One region of the Streptomyces sp. CA-294286 genome, then DNA from elsewhere that is predicted to be linked to it. Evidence: riboswitches for the same ligand, from Rfam matches in the RefSeq annotation. Region 1 holds a riboswitch; each other region holds the start of a gene.
The links. A riboswitch is a leader RNA that binds a small molecule or an ion and turns the genes downstream of it on or off. The one in region 1 is predicted to bind cyclic di-AMP.

Region 1 (5,608 bases):
CGTTCTTCGCGTGCTCCTGGTCGGCGATCTCGGTGCGCTGCGACACGTACTGCCGTATCGGGTACGCGAGGGCGACCACCAGCGTGCACACCACCAGGACCAGCAGCGCCGCCCGCCCGGTGAGGCGGGAGCGGCGGGCCTGGCGGCGGGTCTGCGAGCGGTAGACGCGGGCCGCGGTCTGCTCGCCGAGCAGCCGCAGCCTGGTCGTCGTGGAGAACCGGTCGCGGTTGCCCTTCGAGCCCTTCGCGGCCATGTGCCTGTCCCGCCTCCCCGTTACGCGCGTACGTCCCCGGACACGGTACGGGACCGTGGCCGGGGACGTAGGGACGACTGGCGTGCCGACCGGGGTCGGCGGGCCGGAGCGAGGTACCTACTGGTTCGCGCGGAACCGCGGGAACGCCGAGCGGCCGGCGTAGACCGCGGCGTCGTCGAGGATCTCCTCGATGCGCAGCAGCTGGTTGTACTTGGCGACGCGGTCCGAGCGGGCCGGGGCGCCGGTCTTGATCTGACCGCAGTTCACGGCGACGGCGAGGTCGGCGATGGTGACGTCCTCGGTCTCGCCGGAGCGGTGGCTCATCATGCACTTGAAGCCGTTGCGCTGGGCCAGCTCGACGGCGTCCAGCGTCTCGGTGAGCGAGCCGATCTGGTTGACCTTGACGAGCAGGGCGTTGGCGGAGCCCTCCTCGATGCCGCGGGCGAGGCGCTCGGGGTTGGTGACGAAGAGGTCGTCGCCGACGATCTGGACCTTGGCGCCCAGCTTGTCGGTGATGACCTTCCAGCCGTCCCAGTCGTCCTCGTACAGCGGGTCCTCGATGGAGACCAGCGGGTACGCGGAGACGAGCTCCTCGTAGTAGTCGGTCATCTCGGCGGCCGAGCGGGACGCGCCCTCGAACTCGTACTTGCCGTCCTTGTAGAACTCGGAGGCGGCGACGTCGAGCGCGAGCGCGATCTGCTCGCCGGGAACGTAACCGGCCTGCGTGATGGCCTCGATGATGAGGTCGAGCGCGGCGCGGTTGGACTCCAGGTTCGGGGCGAAGCCGCCCTCGTCGCCGAGACCGGTGGACAGGCCCTTGGTCTTCAGCACCTTCTTGAGGGTGTGGTAGACCTCGGCGCCCCAGCGCAGCGCCTCGGAGAAGGACTCGGCGCCGATCGGCGCGATCATGAACTCCTGGATGTCGACGTTGGAGTCGGCGTGCGACCCACCGTTGAGGATGTTCATCATCGGGACGGGCAGCAGGTGCGCGTTCGGGCCGCCGAGGTAGCGGAACAGCGGCAGGTCGCTGGCCTCGGAGGCGGCGTGCGCGACGGCGAGGGAGACGCCGAGGATGGCGTTGGCGCCCAGCGAGCCCTTGTTCTCGGTGGCGTCGAGGTCGAACATCGCCTGGTCGATCAGGCGCTGCTCGGTCGCGTCGTAGCCGACGAGCTCCGGGCCGATCTGCTCGATGACGGCCAGGACGGCCTTCTCGACGCCCTTGCCGAGGTAGCGGTTGGGGTCCCCGTCACGAAGCTCCACGGCTTCGAAGGCACCGGTGGAGGCGCCGGACGGAACAGCAGCACGGCCGGTGCTGCCGTCGTCGAGGCCGACCTCGACCTCGACCGTGGGATTGCCTCGGGAGTCCAGGATTTCCCGGGCTACGACGACGTCGATGGACGGCACGAGCATCTCCTTCATGGGGTGTGACGCTGGGGAAGCTGAGTGCAGGGTCGCTTTCGGCCTTGCGACAAGAGCCTAACCGGACCTGGGGCGTCGTTCGGCCGTACGACTGTCTGATGGGACGGAAAAATGCCCGAATGCCTGCAAGAGGGGACGAAGACCGCGCCGAAGGTCGCCGCCGTCGGCCGCCCGGGGAACCGGTACGCCCGCACTGCGCGCCCCGCACTGCGCGTACGGAACGGGGCGGGGGAACGGAAGAACCCCGGCCGGGCGCGAACGGGGGGGGCGTCGCGTCCGGCCGGGGCCCGGCGTGCGGGGGCGGCGGGGGTGGGCCGCCGCCCCGCACGGGGGTCAGCGCAGGTGGAGCTGCTGACCCGGGAAGATGAGGTCGGCGTCGGTGACGACGTCCTCATTCAGGTCGAGGAGGTGCTGCCAGCCGCCCTTGACGTGGTGCGCCTGGGCGATCTTGCCGAGCGTGTCGCCGGCCTTCACCTCGTACTCGCCGTCACCCTTCTTGACCGGGGCGACGGACTTCGGGGCAGCCTGCTTGGCGGCCTTCGGGGCAGCCTTGGGGGCCACCCGCTCGACGGCCTTCGGGGCCTTGCGGGCCTCGCTGCGGGAAGCGGCCGGGGCCTCCTGGCGCTTCTGCGCCTTGGGGGCGGACTTCTGCGAGAAGCCCGAACCGGTGCTGACGCCCGGGTCGACACCGTCGTTGGTCAGATTGCCGGCGCCGGCGCAGGCCCAGGCACCCGGACCCTGCATGTCGAGCAGCCGCTCGGCGGTGGCGATCTGCTGGCCCTTGGAGGCCTGGTCGGCGCGCGGGGCGTACTTGGTGCCGCCCGCGGCCGCCCAGGAGGACTGCGAGAACTGCAGACCGCCGTAGTAGCCGTTGCCGGTGTTGATGGACCAGTTGCCGCCGGACTCGCACTGGGCGACCTTGTCCCAGGTGTCGACGGAGGCGGCGGAGGCCGTGGAGGCCCCCATCAGCGGGGCTGCGACCGCGACACCGGTGACACCGGCGAGGGTGACGACACGGGTGGCCTTGGACGGGCGGCGGTGCTTGCCCTTGCTGAAAAGCGACATGGATATCTCCTCACCGACGCCTTCGAGGTGAGCTGTCGGGTTCGGGCTGTGAGTTCGCCCGGCCTCCGGTCCGGTCCGCCGCTGCGTGCTGCAACTGCGTTCCGTTTCGGCGGCTTCACCCCGAGCCGTTCCCGTCACGTCTCTCAACGTCCGGGCCCGGCACTTACCTTGGGTCCCCCGCTCCTGCCTACGGCGCTTACGCGACGACTGCTCCCGGTGCCCGCCGGCAGGATTCGGCGTGACGGGCTCCGGTGCTCACCGGTGGCGAGCGATGACGACCGTAAACACAGGAGTCCCCGATGTTCAAAGGCGAACATCGGGGACATCTCACCCCTACTTGCCCTTCCGACGCGGTTGTTTACGCAGGTCAGAGCGGACGCGCCGGGAGCTCCCCGGCGGGACACACCAGTTGGAGCGAAGAGACTCATGTCTCACTTGCGCAGAACCGGACATAAGGCACTGAACTACCCCTGCTTTGTGTCCGTTTCGCGGCCGTTCAGTGACCGGCTCCCGCCTGCTCCGTGCCCGCCGCGTCTCCCAGCACGAGGTTCTGGCCAGGACGGATGAGGTCCGGGTCGGCACCGACCGCCGAGCGGTTCGCCTCGTAGAGGGCGGGCCAGCCGCCGGGCACCTTCGCCTCGTCCGCGATGTGCGAGAGGTTGTCGCCGGCGCGGACCGTGTACGGCGTGTCCGACGCGGGCACCCCTCCGGGCCGCTCGGCCTTCTCGCCGCGGGAGGCGTGTTGGCCGGACTCGCGGCCGTCGGTGACGGACGGGTCGGCGGCGGTCGGGTCGGTGCCGGGCGTGACGGCGGGGTCGAGGCTCGCGCCCGCCGTCGAGTCCATGCCCGGTTCGACCGAACTGCCCGTTTCGGGGGACGTGTTCTCGGGGGCGGGCTCGCCGCGGTGCTTGCCCCGGCTCGCACCCTGCCCGGGGTCCTGGCCCGGGTCGGCGGAGGCAGAGGGGTCGGCGGAGCCGGACGGGGCGGGAGTCCCGGCACCCGGGGTGCCCTGCCCGGCGTCGGCGCTCGGGCCGGTACTGGGGGTGACGCTGGTGCCCGGCGTGGGCTCGGTGGGGGTGACGGCGTCCGCGGAGGCCGACGGGTCCTCGCGGTCCGGGCTCTGCGTGCCGCCCTCGGGCGCGTCGCGCTTCACGGAGCCCGCGGGAGCCTTGGGCGGCGCACTGGCATCCGTACCGGGGTCGGCGGCGTCCACACCACCGGAACCCTCCGAACCGGAACCGGAGCCGGAGCCGCCGCCGGGGGCCAGTCCGGATATGACGGCGCAACTGGGCCACGCCTGCCGGCCCTCCGCCGCGAACACCTTCTCGGCGACCTTGATCTGCTGCGCGCGGCTGGCGAGGTCGGCGCGCGGGGCGTAGTCCAGGCCCCCGTACCGCGCCCACTTCTCCTGCGAGAACTGGAGCCCGCCGTAGTGCCCGTTGCCCAGGTCGGCACTCCACATGCCGCCGCTCTCGCACTCGGCGACCCGGTCCCAGGTGTTCGCGTCGGCCGCCGAGGCGCTCGTCGCACCCAGAAGCGGAATCGCGATGGCGGACCCGGTCACCCCTGCTGCGACGAACAGTGCGGGGGCCTGACGCGGGCGGCGGTGTTTACCGTTCCCGGAACGCATGCGGTTGCCTTTCAGCTGACGGTGACTCGGCTTCCGTCCGTAACTGCCGAGTCGCCCGTGAACGTAGCCGTACTCGAACACCCGTCACAAGTCGATGCAGTGCAGATCACGCAAAGGTCACATTGCTGAGGTCCCGTCACTTCGCCTTCACCTGTGGGCGTCCCCGAACTCGACGGGGAGCGTGCGCAGTCCGCGCATGATGAGACCGCCGCGCCACCGCAAATCAGCAGGATCTCCCGCGAGTCGCAGGTCAGGAAGGCGGGTCAGGAGGGCGGCGAGCGCGGTCCTGGCTTCGAGCCGTGCGAGCGGCGCACCGAGGCAGTAGTGGATGCCGTGGCCGTAGCCCAGGTGCGGGTTGTCCCGACGGCCGAGATCGAGACTGTCCGCATCCTGGAACCTCTCGGGGTCCCGGTCGGCCGCCGCGAGCACGACGAGCACGGGGTCGCCCGCCGCGATGTCCTGCCCGCCGAGGGTGAGCGCCTCGGTGGCGTACCGCCAGGTGGCGAGCTCCACCGGGCCGTCGTAGCGCAGGAGTTCCTCCACTGCGGTGGCGAGGAGACCGTCCGGGTCGCCGTCGGCCAGGGCCTGCTGGAGACGGGCGCGCTGGTCGGGATTGCGCAGCAGGGCGTACACGCCGTTGCCGATGAGGTTGACGGTGGTCTCGAAACCCGCGAAGAGAAGGATGAAGGCCATCGCGGCGGCCTCGTTCTCGGTGAGGTGCTCGCCGTGGTCGCCGGCCCGGATCAGGTTCGAGATCAGGTCGTCGCCGAGGTCCTCGCGCTTGCGGTGGATCAGCTCGGCGAGGTACGCCCGCATCTTCTTGACGGAGCGTGCGACGCCACCGCGCGGTCCGCCGCCGTGGCGGATCATCATGCCCGCCCAGTCCCGGAAGTCGTCCTGGTCCTCGCGCGGCACGCCGAGCAGGTCGCAGATCGCGTAGATGGGGAGCGGGAAGGCGAACTCGTGGATGAGGTCGGCGGAGCCGTTGGCCTCGAAGGCGTCGATGAGCCGGTCCGTCAACTCCTGCACACGGGGTTCGAATTCGGCGACCGTACGCGGAGTGAACGCCTTCGCGACGAGTCGGCGCAGCCGGGTGTGGTCCGGCGGGTCGATGTTCAGCAGGTGCGTCATCAGGTCCGCGCTGCGCTCGCCGGGGATGCCGGTCCTGCCCTTGGCGTGCGCGGATCCGGCGTGGTTCGCCGGGTTCTTGCTCAGCCGCTGGTCGGCGAGGGCCTGGCGGG
Region 2 (5,608 bases), 620 kb from region 1:
GCATTTCAGCCGGTGCACTGAGTTCCCCTGGACTTGGGACGTCCCGTACATCGGGCCGCGCTCGGCCGGTGCGTCTCACGCCGGGCCCTTCTCCGTTGAAGGGCCTTCCCGGTCTGAGCGGGTTGGCGAAGCTGCCACGGCACGGCAAGCAGTCGCCATGGTGGTCGAGCGGCTGCCGGCCGATTGCGGCCCTGCGTTCGTCGGGACCGCGCACGAACTGGCCGCGCGGGACGCTCAGGAGCGGTAGCTCCCACGCGTAATGGGAAAGAGAGAGCGGTCGGATGAGCAGGTCAGAGCGCGTACGAAGTGAGCCCGCTGTGAGCCCGGACGCTTTCGGACGGGGTGTCATGGGCCGATAGCCGGATGGCTGGGGCACCCGTTCTGAACAGCCGAAACGGCATGGGCAGGCACGGCGCCGCAGCCAACATCACTCGGGCTCCTCGACTTTTAATCCGTTGGTTGTCGGTTCGAGTCCGACATGGCCTACAGGACGCGGGGAGGCTTTACCGCCTCTGACCTGCGGGGGAGCGCCTCGACCGGTTCGCTCCGGTCGGGGCGCTCCTTCGTTTCCGACGCGTGCGCCACGGGTCGGACGGCCCGGTGGCGGGAGCGGCGGTGAGTTCGCGGACCGCGGCGGCGACGGCGACGAATCCTTGCGCAGGATCTCGGAGTCGTTGCTCGGGAACCTGGCGCTGAGACGGATGTGCGGGTTGCGGGCGACGACCGCGCCGAGTTGGCGCGGATCTTCTCCATGAGCTTCGGGTTGCCGCCGAGGTTGCCGCCGGAGGCGACACGGAGCGGGTGGGAACCGTGATGCGGTCGAAGACGGGAGCTAGGGCGGCGGGGGTGCTGGGTGTGGATCTGCTCCCGGTCGGCGTCGTCGAGCCACTCGTGGGGGAGTGCGCCGTCCCCTGAGACCGCGCCCCGGGTGCGGTCCGGGTGCCGGGCGGCCCAGTGGACGGCGATCATCGCGCCGTAGGACCGGCCGACGAGGAGCGGGCGGTCCACCCCGCGGGGCGGCGAGGACGGCGTCGAGACCCGCAGGCTCGCCTCGAAGCTGTAGTCGGAGGCGCGCTCCGGCCCCGGGGTGCGCCCGTCGGCGGGGCGGCTCCCGGTGGGCACCTGGTCGAGGGTGCGGTCAGGATGGCGTAGGGTTGTGTTCACCGACGCGGGGTGGAGCAGCTCGGTAGCTCGCTGGGCTCATAACCCAGAGGTCGCAGGTTCAAATCCTGTCCCCGCTACTGAAGAAGTAGTGAAGGCCGGAGGCCCGGAACTCGAAAGAGTCCCGGGCCTCCGGCTTTTCCCGCGTCCGAGCGAGTGGTTGCGTGCACGAGCGGTTCCTTGCGGGGGCGCCCGCGCGCGCCGTGCGCGTCCCCCACATGGCGGATGCCGATTCGCTCTGCGGCGCGGCTCCGGCCAGCCTGGGCGGGGAGCGGTACCGTCCGCACCCGGTGCGGACCTGGGCAGGGGAGCAGACGGTGGCGGGGTACAGGCGCGGCGGGGACGGTACGGGGGCGGAGCGCGGGGCGTCGGTGGTCGCCGGCGTCGGCGGGAAGAGGACGAGGCGGTTCGTACGGGCGCTGCCCGCCCTGATGATCGCGGGCGCGATCCCCTTCGACCTGCTGACGCCGACCGACTTCACGGCCGCCCCGATGTTCACGGCGGCGCCGCTGATCGCCGCGCCGTTCTTCTCGCTGGCCGGTACCGGTCTGATCGCCTGTGCGGGCGTGCTCGCGGTGCTGGGGCTGCGCCTCCATGACGACACCCTCACGTCGGTGATCGGCATGACCGAGCTGGTGACCCTGGTGACGGTGGCCGTGCTGTCGATCCTGATCAACCGGGTCGTGCGCCGCAGTGGCCGGCAGTTGGCGTCGGCACGGGTGATCGCCGAGGCGGCGCAGCGGGCCGTCGTGCCGATCCCGCCGGAACGGATCGGCGGCCTGGAGGTCGCCGCGCGGTACGAGGCGGCGGAGGCGGACGCGTTCATCGGTGGCGACCTCTTCGCCGTGCAGGACACGCCGTACGGGGTGCGTCTGGTGGTGGGGGACGTACGGGGCAAGGGACTTGAGGCCGTGGAGGCGGTCGCGGTGGTGGTGGGGGCGTTCCGGGAGGCGGCGGAGACGGAGAGTTGCCTGGAGGGCGTCGCGCAGCGGTTGGAGCGGGCGCTCGCCCGGGAGGGCAGGCGGCGGGACGGGCTGGACGCGCTGGAGGGGTTCACGACGGCGGTGCTCGCCGAGATCCCGCGCGGCGAGGGCGTCGTACGGCTGGTGAACCGCGGGCACCCCGAGCCGCTGCTGCTGTACCCGAGCGGCGAGCTGGACGTTCTGGAGCCGGAGGAGTTCGCGCTGCCGCTGGGGATGGGTGACCTGGGCGACTGGCCGGACAGGGCGAGGGAGTTCGGCTTTCCCGGCGGCGCGACGCTGGTGTTCTACACCGACGGTCTGTCGGAGGCGCGGGACGAGGCGGGGGCCTTCTACGATCCGGCGGCCCGGCTGCGGCGCTCGCTGTTCTCCGGGGCCGAGGCCGTGCTGGACGCGCTCACCAGCGACGTACGGGTGCATACGGGCGGCACGCAGACCGACGACATGGCGCTGCTCGCGGTGGCGCGGCCGGGGGCGGGGCAGCCGGAGCGGCGGCGAACCGTGGAGATCGTGAAGGGTTACTGAGGCGAGCCGCGGGGACACTGACGGCGGCCTGTGCGGCCTATGCGGCCTGTGCGGTCTGTGCGGCTTGTGCGGCCCGCGCGGCCGGTGCCGCGCGGGGACGTTACGAGGGGCGTCACGCTGGGTGCTCGAAGCGCAGCCCATCGCATAACAATTGATGATCTATCAGTTGTGGAGAGTTTGCGGGCACCGGGGCCGGTGTGGCCAAGTGGGCGTCAAGAGACCGGTGTGTCGCCCCGGTTGGTACGCATATAAGGATCTATGTCCTGGTCACGAGTGGGGGCTCTGTGTGAACGATCAAGAGGAACGGCTTGGAAATCCACTTGTGTGTCTATTAACGTTCGATAACGCAGCGCGGTCGTCCCAGCCGTCGTCAGAGACGGCGCCGTGCGCGTGCGCCGAATTCCGTGAGGAAACCGGGGAACCACCAATTGGGGTGAATCGGGCCGAAGTTGGCCCGTAGGAGACCTTCCTGCTCCGAACCCGTCAGCTAACCCGGTAGGCGAGAAGGAAGGAAAGGAGCGCGCCTCCGTGGCGTCCAACAGGCCTGCCCCCGAAGCCCCCACAGCCCCCGCTTTCTCGTACGGGGCGTACGGCGTCCCGAGCGAGGACCACCAGGTCCCGCAGCAGCGCAGCGGAGGCTTCGAAGGCTTCGTGGAGTTCGACGCGGGCGGACCGCGCGCGGCGGCCGAGGAGTGGAACCCCACCGCGGACTCCATCGCTCCGGTACGTGGCAAGCACCGCGTCGCCAAGCAGCGCGGCTCCCTCGCCCGCAGTTCCACCGTGCTGGGCGTCGGCGTGATCGCCGCGGTCGGTGCGGGCGGCATCGCCACCGCCCAGGAGAAGCCGGCCGTCTCCATATCCCTGCCCGACGTGCTCACCGACTCCCTCGACTCGCTCGTGGACTCCCTGCCGGACGCCGAGTCCCTGCCGGGCGTCGGCACCATGCTGGCGGACTCCGGAGCGGCCGAGCAGGACGTGGTGGTCGCCGCGGTGCCCACCACGACCGCCGTGCACGCCGTCGCCGGGGCCCCGGTGGAGCAGGTCGGCGCGGGCGAGAGCCTGCGGGCCCGCATCCTCCAGCAGGCCGAGCAGCAGCGTTCCACCGCCGACGAGGCCGCCCAGGAGGCGGCCCGCGCGCAGGCCGTCAAGGACGCGGCGGCCGAGGCAAAGAAGCAGCGCGACGAGGCCGAGGCCAAGGCGGAGAAGGCCGAGAGGGACAAGGCCGAGGCCGAGGCGAAGGCCAAAGCGGAAGCCGAGGCGAAGGCAGCCGCGAAGGCGGAGGCCGAGCGGCTCGCCAAGCTGGCCGGCAGCTACGCGATGCCCACCTCCCAGTACACGCTCACCGCCACCTACGGACAGTCCGGCTCGATGTGGTCCTCCGGGCAGCACACCGGCCTCGACTTCGCCGCGTCGGCGGGCACCCCGGTCAAGGCCGTGCACGGCGGCACCATCAAGTCGGCCGGCTGGTCCGGCTCCTACGGCTACCGGATCGTGCTGGAACTCAAGGACGGCACGGAGATCTGGTACTGCCACCTCTCCCAGATGAAGGTCTCGGCCGGCAGCACCGTGGGCACCGGGGAGACCATCGGAAACGTGGGCGCCACCGGCAACGTGTCCGGCGCGCACCTGCACCTGGAGGTGCGCACGCCCGGCGGCGCGGGCGTCGACCCGGCGGCATGGCTGCGGGACAAGGGCCTGACGGTCTGAGACCCGCCCCCTCGCACAACTGACACCGTCCCTCGCACATCGGGCACCGCCCCACGCACAGACGACACCGCCCCACGCACAGACGACACCCGCCCCTCGCACATACGACTTCCCGAACTCCGGCAGTCCTGGCGCTCACCCCCCGACGCCAGGGCTGCCGGTTCGCGTCCGCGCGGGTACGCGGCGCAGTCCGCGGGCCCTAGTGGTTCCGGTACGGGTTGTAGGCCGCCGCGTAGGCCGGGTGGTACGGCGGGGGCAGCATCCGTATGCGCCCGGTGACCTGGGCCGCGTACACCAGGGCCGGGCCCGCGATCCTCTTGCGTTCCCACAGGCGGTGCAGGAGTTCCCGCTCGCCGGCGGTGAACTCGGCCGCCGCCTGCGGGGTGGCCGTCTGGCGCCGTGCCCGGTAGCGCAGGAAGGCCAGCGCGGTGGCTGCTTCCTCGTACTCGGCGACCGCGCGGGCGGCGCCGGGGCCGTGGGTGCGGGCCGCGTGCCCCTGGGCGAGGGAGCGGGCGTGCATCGAGGACAGCGCGAGCGGCTCCGCCGGATCGAGCCAGCCGGCCGCGGCGTACGCGGGCAGCTCGGCGCCGATCATGCGCAGTTCCCGCTGCCGGGTCCAGATGGCCAGCCAGGTCAGGAAGGCGAACGCGGGCACCATGAACAGCCCGTACACCCCGTAGAACGCGAGCGGTCCGAAGGACGCCGAGCCATTCCACAGGGCGTGCATGCCCATCGCCAGCAGCAGACCGAGCAGCGGCAGCACGACCCGGCGGATCCGCACCCAGGCGCGACGGCGGCCGCGCCGGGCGGGGGCGAGCGCCACCAGCCCGAAACCGAGGCCGGTCAGCACGGTGAACAGAGGGTGCGCGAACGGCGACATGATCACCCGCACGAAGAACGTACCGGCGGTCACCGCCCCGAGTCCGGGACCGCCGAAGCTCTGGTCCTCACCGAAGGCGTTGCCCAGGTAGAGGATGTTCTCGGTGAACGCGAAGCCGGTGGCGGTGAAGCCCGCGATCACGACGCCGTCGACGATGCCAGTGAAGTGCTTCCTGCGGAACAGGAAGACCAGCAGGATCGCCGCAGCCTTCGCGCACTCCTCGACGACCGGCGCGACGACGGTCGCCCCGAGCGTGTCCGCACTGTCGGGATCGGCGGTGGCCACGGCTATCCAGCGCACGGCGAAGCTGTTGGCGGTGATGGCGATGAGCGCCGCGGCGCAGGAACCCCAGGTG
Region 3 (5,608 bases), 3.5 Mb from region 1:
GCCAGCCGCTGCCCGGCCTCCTCGCCGAGAAACTGCTCGCCCACAGTCCGCACCTGGACCGGGTGTTCTTCGGCAACAGCGGTACGGAAGCAGTGGAGACCGCGCTGAAATTCGCCCGCTACGCGACCGGCAGGCCCCGGATCCTCTACTGCACGCACGCCTTCCACGGCCTGACCACCGGCTCGCTCTCGGTCAACGGCGAAAGCGGATTCCGGGACGGCTTCGCACCGCTGCTGCCCGACACCGCGATCCGCATGGGCGACCTCGCCGCGCTGGAACGGGAGCTGCGACACGGCGACGTCGCCGGGTTCGTCGTCGAGCCGATCCAGGGCAAGGGCGTGCACGAGTCGCCGCCCGGCTTCCTGCGCGCCGCCCAGGAACTGCTCCACCGGCACAAGGCGCTCCTGATCGCCGACGAGGTGCAGACCGGCCTCGGGCGTACCGGAGACTTCTACGCGTACCAGCACGAGGACGGGGTGGAGCCGGACCTGCTGTGCGTCGCGAAGGCGCTCTCCGGGGGGTACGTGCCGGTCGGCGCGACGCTCGGCAAGGACTGGATCTTCAAGAAGGTGTACTCGTCGATGGACCGGGTGCTCGTCCACTCGGCCAGCTTCGGCTCCAACGCCCAGGCCATGGCGGCGGGACTCGCGGTGCTGTCGGTGATGGAGGACGAGGAGATCGTCGCCCGCGCCCGCCGCGTCGGAGACCTGCTCAAGGCCAGGCTGACGGAGCTGGTCGACCGGTACGAGCTGCTGCACGACGTGCGAGGGCGCGGGCTGATGATCGGCATCGAGTTCGGCCGCCCGCAGTCGCTCAAGCTGCGCAGCCGGTGGACCGTGCTCCAGGCCGCCCGCAAGGGGCTCTTCGCGCAGATGGTCGTCGTACCGCTGCTCCAGAAGCACCGGATTCTCACCCAGGTGTCCGGCGACCACCTCGAAGTGATCAAACTGATCCCGCCGCTGACCGTGGGGGAGAAGGAGGTCGACCGGTTCGTCGCGGCGTTCACCGCCGTGATGGACGAAGCGCACAGCGGCGGCGGGCTGATGTGGGACTTCGGCAGGACCCTGGTGAAACAGGCTGTCGCCCACCGCTGAACCGGCCGGGACATTTGCCTCTGGGGCAAAGCACTTGCCCCAGAGGCAACCGCTCTGGCTCACTGGGAGCATGACGCCACCGCCCGAGGAGAGCACCGACGACTCCGCCGAGCTGCCCGCGGTCGCTCCCCACCTGCGCGAACTGCGACGCCGCAGCGGTCTGACCCTGGAGGCCGCCGCCCGGCGCGCCGGGCTCTCGCCGGCGCACCTGTCCCGCCTGGAGACGGGTTTGCGGCAGCCCTCGCTGCCGATGCTGCTCGCGTTGGCACGGATCTACGGTACGACCGTCTCCGAGCTGCTCGGCGAGAGCGCCGGCGGCCGGGACGCCGTACTGCGCGCCGGTGACATGGCCGCACGCGAGGCCGACGGCTGGACCTACCGGCAGGCGGGCGGTTCCGGCCGCGCCATGCAGGCACTGCGCGTGCACGTCCCCCATGCGGCGCAGCAGGACCTCGTCCGGGTGCACCCCGGCGAGGAGTGGCTGTACGTCCTCGAAGGGCGCCTGCGGTTGGCGCTCGGCGACACCGTGCACCTGCTGGACGCGGGTGACAGCGCCCACTTCGACTCGCTCACCCCGCACCGGATCACGTCCGTGACACCGGGCGGGGCGGAGCTGCTTTTCGTCCACACGCTGATGCAGAGCACCGTCGCCGGGCTCTGCCTGCCCCAGGAGTCATGAGATGGCGGAGCTCACCGAAGCACAGAACGCCGCGATGGCCGCGATCGCCAGGGCCGCCGACGAGATGGCCCGGGAGGGCGGACCGGACGGCAGGAAGGCCGACTGGAACGACGGCGCGGGGAAATCCTCGGGCGTCCTCGGCTTCGTGGAGGACAGGGCTCCGCGCGGCCTCGTCCTCCGGGTCTTCCTGTACGTCGCCGTGGGACACGTCTTCGCGGCCTTCATCTACCTGCTGTTCACTCTCGGCGGCAAGGGCTGAAGACCGGGCGGGCGTCCGCGCCCCGCCGCCCCCGCACCCTGCGGCCCTAGACGGTGAGGCGCTCGCGCAGCGCCTCGCGCGTCCGGGGGGCGAGCTTCAGGCCCTGCGTCAGGTACGTCTCCGTGTCGCCCCAGGTCTCCTCGATCGTGGAGAACGCCGCGCCGAGGTACTCCACGCGGGCGTCGAAGAGCGGCGCGAGCAGTCTCAGCACCTCGGCGTTCATCGCGTCGGGGGAGTCGCTGCTGCGCTGCACCCGGTACCGGCGGTGCGGGTCGTTCGACTTGACGTAGTCCGCCTCCACGGCCTCGCGCTCGACGCCCACCGCGAGCAGCGTCACGGCGACCGACAACCCCGCCCGGTCCTTGCCCGCCGCGCAGTGCATCAGCGCGGGCACGCTGTCCTCGGCCAGGGCGTGCAGCACCCGGCTGTGCTCGGCCGTGCGGTCCTTGATGATGCGGCGGTACGCCTCCGTCATGCGGGCCGCGGCCTTGCCGTCGTCCAGGATCTCCCGCAGCTGGTCCATGCCGCCGTCGCGCACCATCCGCCAGAACTCCGCGCCGTCCGCCGGGTCGCTCAACGGGATGTTGACGTTGCGCACGCCCGTGAGCTCGACGTCCGGGCCCTCCAGCTTCTGGTCCGCGTCGTTGCGGAAGTCGAAGACGGTGTGCAGGCCGAGGGAATTGAGGAAGGCCGTGTCCGCCGCGGTGGCGTGCGCGAGATGCCCGCTGCGGAAGAGCCGTCCGTACCGCACCGTGCGTCCGTCGGCGGTGGGCAGCCCGCCCACGTCGCGGAAGTTCCGTACACCGGTCAGGTCGGGCTCGGCCGACGACGGGACCTGTGGCACTTGCTGCGTCACGAGCGACTCCTCAAGGTCGTTCGCCGGCGCGACGTGGCCGACGAGGGGCGCGTTCCGAAGATACGACATGGGCGCAACACCGATGCCTCAGGCAACCGATGTGCAGCCTCTTGGGTTTTTTGGAAGCAATTGAGGTTTATGGGCGATTCTGTGCCGGAGTCGAGTGAGCAGGATCATAAGGGTGATGTGCCAGGAGGTGGCGGGGCGTCAAAAGGCAGGCCAGGGACGGAAAGTGGTGGAAGGGGCGGAGCGGGAACGGCGTGAGAATCATGAAGAAGAGGTGCTGACGGCGGGGAGAAGAAGGGAACGGCTTGTTCCGGCGGCCTTCACTCGCCTACGGTCACCGTCAATCCGGGTGGACCGCCGAGTCCTGCCACCACCCGGGCACCGCACCCATCTTTCTTCGTGTGGCAGGAGCGGGGGACCCAGGTAGTACGCCGGCGCCGGAGGACGAGAGTCCGCCGGACCGGCTAGGGGTTAAGTCGTGCTCGTGACGAGCGCGGCCGGGCATCTCCAGCCCGAACCCGACAGCTCACCCCGTAGGCGCCGGAGAGGAAATCGTCATGCCTGCAAAGGGTAAGCACCGCCGCCCGAAGTCCAGTTCGTCCCTCACCCGCGGCTTCGTCGCCGCCGGCACGGGGAGCGCGGCACTGGCGCTCCCGCTGATCGGCGCCACGGGCGCGCACGCCGCCGACAAGGCCGCGGCGCCGGTGGCCGAGGCCCCCGTGCTCACGTCGCAGAAGGCTCCGGCGGCGATAGTGCCGCAGCAGCGTACGGCGGAGCAGGCGGCGACCCCGAAGACCGACGCGACCCGTACGTACTCCGTCGTGCGCGGCGACCACCTGTCGAAGATCGCCGCCGAGAAGAACGTGCGCGGCGGCTGGCAGAAGCTCTACTCCGACAACCGGTCGGTCGTCGGCGAGGACCCCTCGCTGATCCTCCCCGGCATGAAGCTGTCGATCGGCGCGAAGGCGCCGGGCGGTTCGTCCGCCCCCGCCGCGGCCCCGGCGGAGAAGAAGGCCGCCCCCACCGAGCGCAAGGCTGAACGCACCACCGAGCGCAAGGCCGAGCGCACCGCCGAGCGCAAGGCCGAGAAGGCCCAGAAGCGCGCCGAGCAGCGCACCGAGCAGAGCCGTGAGCGCACCGAGCAGCGTGCGGCGAAGAGCGAGCGGCGCACCGAGCGCCCGTCGCAGAACACCGGCTCCAGCTCCGGCTTCAGCGCGCCCGTGCCCTCCGGCGTCTCCACTCCGTACCGCGCCTCCGGCGGCAGCTGGTCCAGCGGTTACCACACCGGCGTCGACTTCCGGGCGTCCTCCGGCACCTCGGTCAAGGCCGTCAGCGCGGGCACCGTCGTCTCCGCCGGCTGGGGCGGCTCGTACGGCAACGAGGTCGTAATCCGGCACAACGACGGCCGCTTCTCGCAGTACGCGCACCTCTCCGCGCTGAACGTCCGCTCCGGCCAGAGCGTCTCCGGCGGCCAGCAGATCGGCTACTCCGGCTCCACCGGCAACTCCACCGGCCCGCACCTGCACTTCGAGATCCGCACCGGCCCGGGTTACGGCTCCGACATCGACCCGCTGGCCTACCTGCGCAGCAACGGCGTCTCCATCTGACGCCACCCGGACGGCCCCGTCCCCGCTCGCCCTCGCCCCCGTACCGACTCCGGTGCGGGGGCGAGGTGCGTACGCCACAGTCCGCCCGTATTCCGGGTTGAACGAAACTTGACCGATGGCATATCTCACCCACCGTCACCCTTCCCTACGGTGGCGTAGGTCACTTGCGACGGTGAAGGATGTGTCAACGTGGCAGACGATTCGAGATCATTCACAGCAGGCACCATCGGGTCGTACGCGGCGATCGGGGACAGCTTCACCGAAGGTGTGGGCGATCCCGGCCCCGGCGGCGCGTTCATCGGCTGGGCCGACCGGCTGGCCGTCCTCCTGGACGACCGGGTACCCGAACACACCTTCCGCTACGCGAATCTTGCGGTCCGGGGCAAGCTCCTCGACCAGATCGTCGCGGACCAGGTCCCGCGCGCCAAGGAGCTCGCGCCCGACCTGGTCAGCTTCTGTGCGGGCGGCAACGACATCATCCGGCCGGGCAGCGACCCCGACGACGTGGCCGAACGGTTCGAGAAGGCCGTCGCCGAGCTGACCTCGGCGGTCGGCACCGTCATGGTGACCACCGGCTTCGACACCCGCGGTGTACCCGTGCTGCGCCACATGCGCGGCAAGGTCGCCACCTACTCGGCACACGTACGGGCCATCGCGGACCGCTACGGCTGTCCCGTCCTCGACCTGTGGTCGCTGAAGTCCGTGCAGGACCGGCGTGCCTGGGACCCCGACCGGCTGCACCTCTCGCCCGAGGGACACACCCGGGTCGCTCTGCGGGCCGGCCAGGTCCTCGGCCTGGAGATCCCCGCCGACCCCGACCAGCCGTGGCCGCCGCAACCCCTGCGGGGCACCCTCGAAGCGCGCCGCGACAACATCCAGTGGGCCCGCGAGCACCTCGTGCCGTGGATCGGACGGCGACTGCGCGGGGAGAGCTCCGGCGACCACGTGGAAGCCAAGCGACCGGATCTGCTGCCGCTCTGAGGCACGGTCGGCGCGGACGCGGCCTCCGGGGGCAGCGGCCGCCGCCGACCGGACGCGCCGAGCGCCCCCAGGGCTCAGGCGGGACCGGAAGGTTCGGCCGCCAGCGCTTCCGGGCCGATGAGGGAC

Region 2: it holds a riboswitch for cyclic di-AMP, as region 1 does, so the genes downstream of both, ACQPZG_RS18410 (M23 family metallopeptidase) here and ACQPZG_RS21155 (transglycosylase family protein) in region 1, are expected to answer to the same signal.
Region 3: it holds a riboswitch for cyclic di-AMP, as region 1 does, so the genes downstream of both, ACQPZG_RS06005 (M23 family metallopeptidase) here and ACQPZG_RS21155 (transglycosylase family protein) in region 1, are expected to answer to the same signal.

What each region holds. Positions count from the first base shown of each region.
Region 1 is NZ_CP192005.1:3,684,753-3,690,360, reverse strand. Features, by position in the region: gene ACQPZG_RS21165 (FtsB family cell division protein) at 1-253, opposite strand, end outside; gene eno (phosphopyruvate hydratase) at 371-1,663, opposite strand; gene ACQPZG_RS21155 (transglycosylase family protein) at 2,006-2,737, opposite strand; cyclic di-AMP (ydaO/yuaA leader) riboswitch at 2,740-2,942, opposite strand; gene ACQPZG_RS21150 (transglycosylase family protein) at 3,234-4,367, opposite strand; gene ACQPZG_RS21145 (cytochrome P450 family protein) at 4,515-5,608, opposite strand, start outside.
Region 2 is NZ_CP192005.1:3,061,918-3,067,525, forward strand. Features, by position in the region: gene ACQPZG_RS18390 (DUF6193 family natural product biosynthesis protein) at 1-247, shown strand, start outside; gene ACQPZG_RS18395 (alpha/beta fold hydrolase) at 484-1,164, opposite strand; tRNA gene ACQPZG_RS18400 (tRNA-Met) at 1,168-1,241, shown strand; gene ACQPZG_RS18405 (PP2C family protein-serine/threonine phosphatase) at 1,380-2,666, shown strand; cyclic di-AMP (ydaO/yuaA leader) riboswitch at 3,050-3,183, shown strand; gene ACQPZG_RS18410 (M23 family metallopeptidase) at 3,195-4,373, shown strand; gene ACQPZG_RS18415 (PrsW family intramembrane metalloprotease) at 4,573-5,608, opposite strand, start outside.
Region 3 is NZ_CP192005.1:160,815-166,422, reverse strand. Features, by position in the region: gene ACQPZG_RS06025 (aspartate aminotransferase family protein) at 1-1,094, shown strand, start outside; gene ACQPZG_RS06020 (helix-turn-helix domain-containing protein) at 1,165-1,773, shown strand; gene ACQPZG_RS06015 (DUF6126 family protein) at 1,775-2,032, shown strand; gene ACQPZG_RS06010 (tyrosine-protein phosphatase) at 2,079-2,888, opposite strand; cyclic di-AMP (ydaO/yuaA leader) riboswitch at 3,264-3,449, shown strand; gene ACQPZG_RS06005 (M23 family metallopeptidase) at 3,452-4,501, shown strand; gene ACQPZG_RS06000 (SGNH/GDSL hydrolase family protein) at 4,691-5,482, shown strand; gene ACQPZG_RS05995 (carbohydrate kinase family protein) at 5,557-5,608, opposite strand, start outside.